One region of the Comamonas sp. CAH-2 genome, then DNA from elsewhere that is predicted to be linked to it. Evidence: predicted binding sites of a transcription regulator. Region 1 holds the regulator's gene; each other region holds the start of a gene.
What was found. The regulator LexA, encoded in region 1, represses DNA repair genes until DNA is damaged. The targets are predictions, from matches to a motif close to ACTGTATNNNNATACAGT.
Positions count from the first base shown of each region.

Region 2: a site for LexA is predicted at 1,546-1,563, ahead of FYM52_RS13915 (DNA topoisomerase IV subunit B). Genes of this name have one in related genera too.
Region 3: a site for LexA is predicted at 1,248-1,265, ahead of recA (recombinase RecA). Genes of this name have one in related genera too.

Region 1 covers NZ_VSWF01000001.1:362,394-365,666, reverse strand. Annotated here, with positions in the region: gene adk (adenylate kinase) at 1-377, shown strand, start outside; gene FYM52_RS01610 (asparaginase) at 527-1,483, opposite strand; gene lexA (transcriptional repressor LexA) at 1,556-2,227, shown strand; gene FYM52_RS01600 (hypothetical protein) at 2,333-2,596, shown strand; gene FYM52_RS01595 (hypothetical protein) at 2,752-2,931, shown strand.
Region 2 covers NZ_VSWF01000027.1:40,430-43,702, reverse strand. Annotated here, with positions in the region: gene FYM52_RS13915 (DNA topoisomerase IV subunit B) at 1-1,512, opposite strand, end outside; gene FYM52_RS13910 (MFS transporter) at 1,720-2,913, shown strand; gene FYM52_RS18735 (hypothetical protein) at 2,924-3,085, shown strand; gene FYM52_RS13905 (SDR family oxidoreductase) at 3,128-3,273, shown strand, end outside.
Region 3 covers NZ_VSWF01000003.1:70,588-73,860, reverse strand. Annotated here, with positions in the region: gene FYM52_RS03555 (response regulator transcription factor) at 1-491, opposite strand, end outside; gene FYM52_RS03550 (MarR family winged helix-turn-helix transcriptional regulator) at 684-1,187, opposite strand; gene recA (recombinase RecA) at 1,328-2,440, shown strand; gene recX (recombination regulator RecX) at 2,517-2,978, shown strand; gene FYM52_RS03535 (MgtC/SapB family protein) at 3,039-3,273, opposite strand, start outside.

The sequences.
Region 1 (3,273 bases):
ACGCCATGAAGGCCGCCGGCGTGAAGCTGGACTACGTGCTGGAAATCGACGTGCCCTTCGACGCCATCATCGAGCGCATGAGCGGCCGCCGCAGCCATCCTGCCTCGGGCCGCACCTACCACGTCAAGTTCAACCCACCCAAGGTGGAAGGCAAGGACGACGTGACCGGTGAAGACCTGGTGCAGCGCGAAGACGACAAGGAAGAAACCGTCAAGAAACGCCTGGATGTGTACAGCAGCCAGACCCGCCCCCTGGTGGACTACTACAGCAACTGGGCCAAGGCCGACGCTGCAGCCGCTCCCAAGTACCGTGCCATCAGCGGCATGGGCAGCGTGGAAGACATCACCGCCCGAGCACTGCAAGCCCTGTCTTCCTGATCAGGCTACTGCTGCGGAGTACGCTCCGCACGCGCAAAAAAAGGCTGGTGGCAACACCAGCCTTTTTTTTGCCCGAAAGCCCTGGCGGTCCATCATCCGGATGGATAGCAGTCAACGCGCACCCGCATGGCCCCAGAAGCCTCCGAGACCTAGGCTTGGCGCGCCGCATGGAGCAATTCCAGCATCAGACTGATGCGGGCCTTGAGCGGGCTCAACGGGCTGACCAGCGGATCCTCCTCGCCCTGCGCCTGCACGATCTGCCCCTGCTCACAGCGCGTGCTGCGCCAGACCCGCACCCCGCGGTCTTGTGCGCGCTGCAAGGCCTGCTGCAGCGCCTGGTGCACCGAACCATTGCCCGTGCAGGCCACCACCAACCCCTGCACCCCGGCCGCCACCAGGGCATCCACCGCCGCCGGGCGCGCGCCTGCCGTGCTGGTCACAATTTCCACCCAGGGCCAGGCGTCGGCCACCGGCCACTCCGTCCATTCAGCGGCACACGACAAGGTGGCCTCGCTACCGCCCGCCCAGCGCACGCGCCCTTCTTCCACCCACCCCGCAGGCCCGGCCTCGCCAGAGGTGAAAGCATGCACACGGTAGGGGTGGGCCTTGTGCACCTGCTGCGCACTGTGCACCTCCCCGGACGCCACCGCCCACACCCCGGCCCGGCCCTGCGCCGTGCAAGCCAACGCATCGCGCAGATTGGCGGGCCCATCGGCGGACAAGGCCGTGGCCGGGCGCATGGCGCAGGTCAGCACCACCGGCTTGGCCGGTTGCAGGACGCACTGCAGAAACCAGGCTGTCTCCTCCAAGGTGTCCGTGCCATGCGTGATCACCACACCAGCCACCTCAGGCTGCAGCAACCAGCGCTGGCAGGCCTGGGCCAGCTGCAGCCACACGGTGACATCCATGTCCTTGCTGTCCAGTTGCGCCACCTGCTCCAGCTCCAGGGACCACCCCTGGGGCACTGCCTGGTCCGCAATCGGCTGTAGCAGCTGCGCAACGCCCAGTTGCCCCGCCTGGTAGCCCACGCCACCGCCCTGCGCATCCCCCAGGCCCGCAATCGTGCCCCCCGTTCCCAAGATAGCAATTTTTCTGCCTTCAGACACTTGCGGCCCTCACAAAACTGGTTAAAAATACAGGTACTGGATAAAACATCAGTTATCCGTACAAGGACTGGCATGGAGCACACACCCCTCACCCCACGGCAACAGCAAATTCTGGATCTTATCCAGGACGCGATTGCCCGCACCGGCGCACCGCCCACCCGGGCTGAAATTGCGCGCACCCTGGGCTTTCGCTCCGCCAACGCAGCCGAGGAGCACCTCAAGGCCCTGGCGCGCAAGGGCGTGTTGGAACTGGTCAGTGGGACCTCGCGCGGCATCCGCCTCGTCAGCGACGCCGTGCGCCACATCAATGCCGCCCGGGGCACGCACTTCGACCTGCCCATGACCGCCATGCAACCCCTGTTGCTGCCCCTCGTCGGGCGTGTGGCCGCCGGTTCACCCATTCTGGCGCAAGAGCACATCGACCAAAGCTTCGCCGTGGAAAGCAGCATGTTCCCCACCAAGCCGGACTACCTGCTGCGGGTGCGCGGCATGTCCATGCGCGATGCGGGCATCCTGGATGGCGACTTGCTGGCCGTGCAATCCACACGCGATGCACGCAACGGCCAGATCGTGGTGGCGCGCCTGGGTGACGAAGTGACCGTCAAGCGCCTGCGCAAATCGGCAAACGGCATTGAGCTGCTGCCTGAAAACCCGGACTACCCCGTCATCCAGGTCGGCGAAGAAGACAACTTCGCCATCGAAGGGCTGGCGGTCGGGTTGATCCGCAACAGCCTCCTGCTCTAAAACCACCCACCGCCCAGTGCTTCTTCGGATGCTTATGCTGCCTTTCGAGAGCGGCAGGGACAGCCATCGCCTGTAATTGACTGCAACCACCCCAAGGAATCGACCATGACCACGCTGCACTGTGAACTGCCTTTGCCCAGATCCACCTGCCGCCCCCGGGTGGCCAGTAACCAGGACCAGTTTCATGCGCTCACCATGCCGCTGCCGGCCAGCAGCGCCTGCCACGGCAACGTCCGCCTGATGCGCCGCCCCAAGGATACCGACAGGGCACGCTTTGCCCTGTCCGGCAAGCTGGCCGACGTCTGTGCGGCCCTGGAAGCACTGGCAGCCCAGGAGGCCCGCCACCGCTTGCGCTGCGCAGCCAACTGATGGCCATCGCCCTTGGCTGGCAATGCACGATGGAAAACGCCTGACAAGAAACATCGCCAGACCGGCCAACACAAGCTCCCACGCCCACACGAACATGTGTCATGCCTGCGCAAGCTGATGAAACTGCTGCATGACTTGCCCGGACAGGAGGACTTATGAGCCACACACCTTCTTCCACACCACGCCAACCCACCCTGCCCAGCAGCGGTGGCCTGATGGGACGCAGCTTCATTTACCGCACCGCGGAGAAAACCGACGTGCGCCTGACCTGGGCGCGCGCCAAGGCCAACCTGCCATTGCTCAACGCACAGGTCGCCAAACTCTCCAATCCATAGCATTCGGTGCTCACCAGCTTTGGGAGATTGGCCTGTTTGCACGTCTAAGTTGGAATACAGCAAGCTGGATGCGCTGCATGCCTGCTGAAGTGCTGCGCAGTCTTGCAACAATGTGTTTGCGGCACAGATGCACCTACATAGCCACATAACATCGCGATACTACTGCCACGTACAGTTGGCAAGCACCTTTAGGGTCGCCCCTACACACTGGTGGAGCGCTCCACCCTATTGCCCATACCCAACCACTGCCGCCGCACTGGCACAGCATCAGTGTCCCGTCCTACTGCGCTATAGATTGCTGGAACACCCGCCTTGGCATAGATTGTCTGGAACGCAGCATTC
Region 2 (3,273 bases), on a different contig from region 1:
CTTGCCGTAGCGCAGGCCGGACAGGTCGGGCGTGTCCTCGGGGCCGTGGGGGTCGACGCCGATTGCCACGGAGATGTCGTGCACCTCGTTGTTGGCGAACAGGCGGTCGCGGTCCACCTCCCAGGTGTTGAGCACCTTGCCGCGCAGCGGCAGCACGGCCTGGGTGGCCTTGTCGCGGCCCATCTTGGCCGAGCCACCGGCGGAGTCGCCCTCGACCAGGAACACCTCGTTGTCGGCAATGTCGCGGCTTTCGCAGTCGGTCAGCTTGCCGGGCAGCACGGCCACGCCGGAGCCCTTGCGCTTCTCGACCTTCTGGCCGGCCTTCTGGCGGATTTGCGCGGCCTTGATGGCCAGCTCGGCCAGCTTCTTGCCGAACTCCACATGCGCGTTGAGCCACAGCTCCATCGCGGGCTTCACGAAGCCCGAGACCAGGCGCACGGCATCGCGGCTGTTGAGCTTTTCCTTGACCTGGCCCTGGAACTGCGGGTCCAGCACCTTGGCCGAAAGCACGAAGCTGGCGCGCGCGAACACGTCGTCGGGCATCAGCTTGACGCCCTTGGGCAGCAGGGCATGCAGCTCGATGAAGCTTTTGACGGCCTGGAACAGACCATCGCGCAGGCCGCTTTCGTGCGTGCCGCCAGCGGTGGTGGGAATCAGGTTGACGTAGCTCTCGCGCATGGGCGCGCCCTGCTCGGTGAAGGCCAGGCACCAGGCGGCGCCTTCGCCTTCGCTGAAGGTGTCACTGTGCTTGTCGGCATAGCCTTCGCCTTCGAGCAGCGGGATGACGGCGTCGGCAGTCAGCGTCTGCTCCAGGTAGTCCTTGAGGCCGCCTTTGTACTGCCACTGCTGGACGTCCTTGGTCTTTTCATTCGTCAGCGTGACGCTGACGCCGGGCATGAGCACGGCCTTGGAGCGCAGCAGGTGGACCAGCTCGCCCATGGGCAGGTGGGGGCTGTCGAAGTATTTGGCGTCGGGCCAGACGCGCACCGTGGTGCCCTGCTTGCGGTCGCCGGCCACCATGGCACGGCGGGCCAGGGGTTCGACCACATCGCCACCGGAAAACGCCAGCGTGGCGACTTCGCCGTCGCGGTGCACGGTCACTTCCAGGCGCGTGGCCAGGGCATTAGTCACGGACACGCCCACGCCGTGCAGGCCACCGGAGAAGCTGTAGGCCCCGCCGTTGCCCTTGTCGAACTTGCCGCCGGCGTGCAGGCGGGTGAAGACCAGCTCTACCACGGGGGCTTTTTCCTCGGGGTGCAGGCCAAACGGAATGCCGCGGCCATCGTCTTCCACACTGACAGAACCGTCGGTGTGCAGGGTGAGCTTGATTTTCTTGCCGAAACCGGCCAGCGCTTCGTCGGCGGCGTTGTCGATCACCTCCTGCAGGATGTGCAGGGGGTTGTCGGTGCGGGTGTACATGCCCGGGCGTTGCTTGACGGGCTCCAGGCCCTTGAGCACGCGGATCGAGCCTTCGGAATACGCGGATGCAGAAGTAGAGGGTTTAGCTGCCATGGGGGCGGATTGTAGTTCCGGCCACAGCTCAGTGCTGGATAAATTCACAGTAACCAAGACCAGACTCCGAGTCGCAAAGGCGGCATCGTGCCACCTGATGGCGGGAATATGCAATGCCTATCCCGCAGGTTGCAGCAGGTGGCGAAGCAATTCGCTACATTGCTTTCCATGCAAAACCAATCACAACAATCCATGCAGCGCCTGCCCATGCTCCAGGTGCTGCTGTGCGGGGGCATGGTCGTGACACTGGCCATGGGCATTCGGCATGGCTTCGGTCTGTGGCTGCTGCCCATCACCCAGGAAATGGGCTGGACGCGCGAGAGCTTCTCGCTGGCGATTGCCATCCAGAACCTGTCCTGGGGGGTGTTCGGCATCTTCGTGGGCATGATTGCCGACCGCATCGGCGCCTTCAAGGTGCTGATTGGCGGCGCCATCCTGTACGCGCTGGGGCTGGTGGGCATGGCGCTGTCGCCGACCACGCTGCTGTTCACCCTGACCACGGGGCTGATGATCGGGGCGGCACAGGCCGGCACCACCTATGCCGTGATCTACGGCGTGCTGGGGCGCCAGATTCCGGTGGAACGGCGCAGCTGGGCGATGGGTGTGACGGCCGCGGCCGGCTCGTTCGGCCAGTTCTTCATGGTGCCGGTGGAAGGCACGCTGATTGCCCAGTTCGGCTGGAGCAATGCGCTGCTGATCCTGGCGCTGATGGCGCTGATCATCGCCGTGCTGGCCTTCGGCCTGCGCGAGCCAGGCTTTGGCAAGGGCGCGGTGCTGCACCGCGAGCAGACGGTGGGCCAGGCCCTGAAGGAAGCCTGGACCAACCCCAGCTTCGTGCTGCTGCTGTCGGGCTATTTCGTCTGCGGCTTCCAGGTGATGTTCATCGGCGTGCACATGCCCAGCTACCTCAAGGACTTCGGCATGGCCCCACACGTGGCCAGCATCGGCCTGGCGCTGGTGGGGCTGTTCAACATCTTCGGCACCTACCTGGCGGGCAACCTGGGCCAAAAGTACCCCATGCGCAAGCGCTACGTGCTGTCGGGCATCTACGGCCTGCGCTCGGTGGTGACGGTACTGTTCCTGCTGGCGCCGCTGTCGCCGTGGTCGGTCTATTGCTTCACCGCCGCCATGGGCTTTCTGTGGTTGTCCACGGTGCCGCTGACGAATGCCACCATCGCGCAGATCTTTGGCGTGCAGCACCTGTCAATGCTGGGCGGCTTCGTGTTCTTCAGCCACCAGATCGGCAGCTTCATGGGCGTGTGGCTGGGCGGCTACCTGTACGACCAGAACGGCAATTACGACATGGTCTGGTATGTGTCGATCGCACTGGGCATTTTTGCGGCGCTGGTGAACCTGCCCATCCGCGAGGCCAGCCTGGTGCGCCGGCCGGCCTCCGCGTAAGATGGCCGGCATGACAAGCGCCGCCCCCTCCTCCCTGCCCCTGGCGCTGCCCTTGTGGCAGCGCGCACTGATCTGGGCCTGCGTGCTGGCCGTGCTGCTGGGGGTGTTTGCCCTGTACACGCTGCCGGACTTCATGGTCACACTGGCCGGCTATATCTGGGCCTGCTTCTGAGCCTGGGCTCCCCGGCCCAGGGGGTGGGCCGGGAGTCGCCTTGTGCCCTGCTTTGTGATCACCGGTGCCTCGGAGGGCATCGGCGCTGAACTGGCCCGCCAGCTGGCCCACACCCACCAATCCCAAGTCCAACTGGTGCTGGCCGCCCGCACGGCGGCCAACCTGGCCAGCGTGGCCCAGGCCTGCCG
Region 3 (3,273 bases), on a different contig from region 1:
TGCAGCAGCACCTCCAGCAGACCCAGCTCGCGCGCGCTCAGCTCCACCATCTTGCCGTCGATGGTGGCCACCCGCCCGGACTGGTCGTAGACCAGCGGCCCGTGCTTGATGGTGCTGCTGGCCCCGCCCATGCCACGGCGCGTCAGCGCACGCACGCGCGCTTCCAGCTCGGACAGCGCGAAGGGCTTGGCCATGTAGTCGTCGGCCCCGAAGTCCAGGCCCTGCACGCGCTCTTCCACGCTGTCGGCGGCGGTGAGGATCAGCACCGGCAGCGCATCGCCGCGCCCGCGCATGCGCTTGAGCACTTCCAGCCCGTGCATGCGCGGCAGGCCCAGGTCCAGGATCAGCAAATCAAAATGGTGGTTGGTGACCAGGGCCGTGTCCGCCTCGGTCCCGCTGGCCACGTGGTCCACCACCGCCCCGGCGCCGCGCAGGCTGCGCAGCAGGCCGTCGGCCAGCACTTGGTCATCTTCTGCTATCAGGATGCGCATCGCTTCGTCTCCTTGCCGCGCCGCGATCTGCTGCCACGGGCTGCGGCGTCGTGCCTGCCTTGTCACCAACGGCACTCCCTGCGCCGTCCATCGGGCCATTCTAGGAGCCGCACTGCAGGCGCCCTACAGGTGTTTACGCGGGTGCTGCAGTGCAGCAGCCCGGCAGTCTTGACCCGCATCAAGCCACCCGCACTAGGCCAGGTCGCCGGCCTCGCTGCCATAGGCGTCCAGCCCCAGGCGCACCACGGTGGCCACCTCCTGGCCGACGGACTCGACGAACTCCGCCTCGGCCTGCTGCACGGCGCGCTGAAAGGCCCAGTGCCACTCGCGCCCGGCCTCGGTGTAGACCACGCGCTTGGCCCGGCGGTCGTGCGGATCGGCCTGGCGCGTGACCAGGCCCCAGGCCTCGCACTGGTCCACCAGGTCCAGCATGGCCTGCTTGCTCATGCCGGCGCGCTCGGCCAGGTCGGTGATGCGGTCGCCTTGCAGCGACAGGTGCCGCGTGATGTGGATGTGCGCCGCGCCCACCTTGTCGCGCGCCGCCAGGTTGGACAAGGCCAGCGGCGTCTCGTCGTCCTGCGCCATCAGGCTGCGCACGCGCGCATCGAACTTGCGCTGGGCATGGCCCAGCAGGCGCCCCAGGTGCAGGTGGCGCCAGGCTTCATCGGGCAGCGAGGGGGTCACAATCTTTGACATGGTCAGTTTTCAGAAACGTCAAACAACTTGACTATATATTTTTCAGAAAGCACCTACACTACTGTTCAAGCATCCAGCCTGTGAACATGCACAGGGGTGCCAACTTCCACCCCTCTCTGTCTTTTTGCAAGGAAACCGCCATGAACGCCATCGCCCGCAACACCGACGCCAACAGCGAAAAAGCCAAGGCCCTGGCCGCCGCCCTGGCCCAGATCGAAAAGCAGTTTGGCAAGGGCACCATCATGAAGCTGGGCGAGGGCGAGGCCGTGGAAGACATCCAGGTCGTGTCCACCGGCTCACTGGGCCTGGACGTGGCCCTGGGCGTGGGCGGTCTGCCCCGCGGTCGTGTGATCGAGATCTACGGCCCCGAGTCGTCCGGCAAGACCACGCTGACCCTGCAGGTCGTGGCCGAGATGCAGAAGCTGGGCGGCACCTGCGCCTTCATCGACGCCGAGCACGCGCTGGACACCAGCTATGCCCAGAAGCTGGGCGTGAACCTGAACGAGGTGCTGATCAGCCAGCCCGACACCGGCGAGCAGGCCCTGGAAATCGTCGACAGCCTGGTGCGCTCCGGCGCCGTGGACCTGATCGTCGTCGACTCGGTGGCCGCCCTGGTGCCCAAGGCCGAAATCGAAGGCGAAATGGGCGACCAGCTGCCCGGCCTGCAGGCCCGCCTGATGAGCCAGGCGCTGCGCAAGCTGACCGCGACCATCAAGAAGACCAACTGCACGGTCATCTTCATCAACCAGATCCGCATGAAGATCGGTGTGATGTTCGGCTCGCCCGAAACCACCACCGGCGGCAATGCGCTGAAGTTCTACGCCTCGGTGCGCCTGGACATCCGCCGCACCGGCACCATCAAGAAGGGCGACAACGCCATCGGCAACGAGACCAAGGTCAAGGTGGTGAAGAACAAGGTGTCGCCCCCGTTCAAGACGGCCGAGTTCGACATCCTGTTCGGCGAAGGCATCAGCCGCGAGGGCGAGATCCTGGACATGGCCGTGGAAGCCAAGCTGCTGGAAAAGTCCGGCGCCTGGTATGCCTACAACGGCGAGAAGATCGGCCAGGGCCGTGACAACGCCCGCGAGTTCCTGAAGGAAAACCCCGCGCTGGCCGTGGAAATCGAGAACAAGGTGCGCGAGAGCCTGGGCATCAGCCTGATCCCCGTGGCCGAAGGCGAAGCCGCCGCCAAGCCCGCCAAGGGCAAGAAGGCCGACAAGGCCGTGGCCGATGAAGACGGCGTGATCGGCTGATCACATTCGACGACAAAATGGCTGCCAGCGCTGACCTAGCAAGCGCGGGCAGCTATTTTTTTGAGACTTTCGCACCATGGGATTCGACAAACTCTCGCTCACCGGTCGCGCCCTCAAACTGCTGGGTCAGCGCGAACACGCGCGCCTGGAGCTGGAACGCAAGCTGGCCCCGCACGCGGAAGAAGGCGACGACCTGGCCGCCGTGCTGGATGCGCTGGAGGCCAAGGGCTTCATCAGCCCCGAGCGCGTGGCCCAGTCCGTGCTGTACCGGCGCAGCGGCAAGCTGGGCAATGCCCGCGTGCTGCACGAGCTGCGCAGCAAAGGCCTGGACGATGCCACCGTGCGCGCGGCGGCCGAGCAGCTCAAGGACACGGAACACGCCCGCGCCTGGGACGTCTGGCAGCGCAAGTTCGGCACCGTGGCCGCCACGCCGCAGGAACGCCTGAAGCAGATGCGTTTTCTGGCCAGCCGCGGCTTTGGCGGCGACGTGGTCAACAAGGTCTTGCGCGGTCAGTCCCCGGACGGCGAGGAAGGCTGAGCCAGTGCCTGCCACCGGCGCCGTGACCAGGCACCACGGCCACTCAACCGACGGCGGGGCCTAGGCGCCCGCGCCGCTGGCCCACAGGCCCAGCACACCCCCGGTCAGCATGGCCAGCAGGCCCAGCGCCACCAGCACCCCGTAGCGCACCCCACCGACCGCGAACGCCAGCGCGCCCTTGCTGACGCAGCTGGCGCCCAGCACGGCCAGCGTGCCCCAGCGCCCCACCTCCAGCGGCATGCCGCCCTTGGCCACCAACTGGGCCACGCCCGCGGCCGCGGCCTGCACCTCCGCC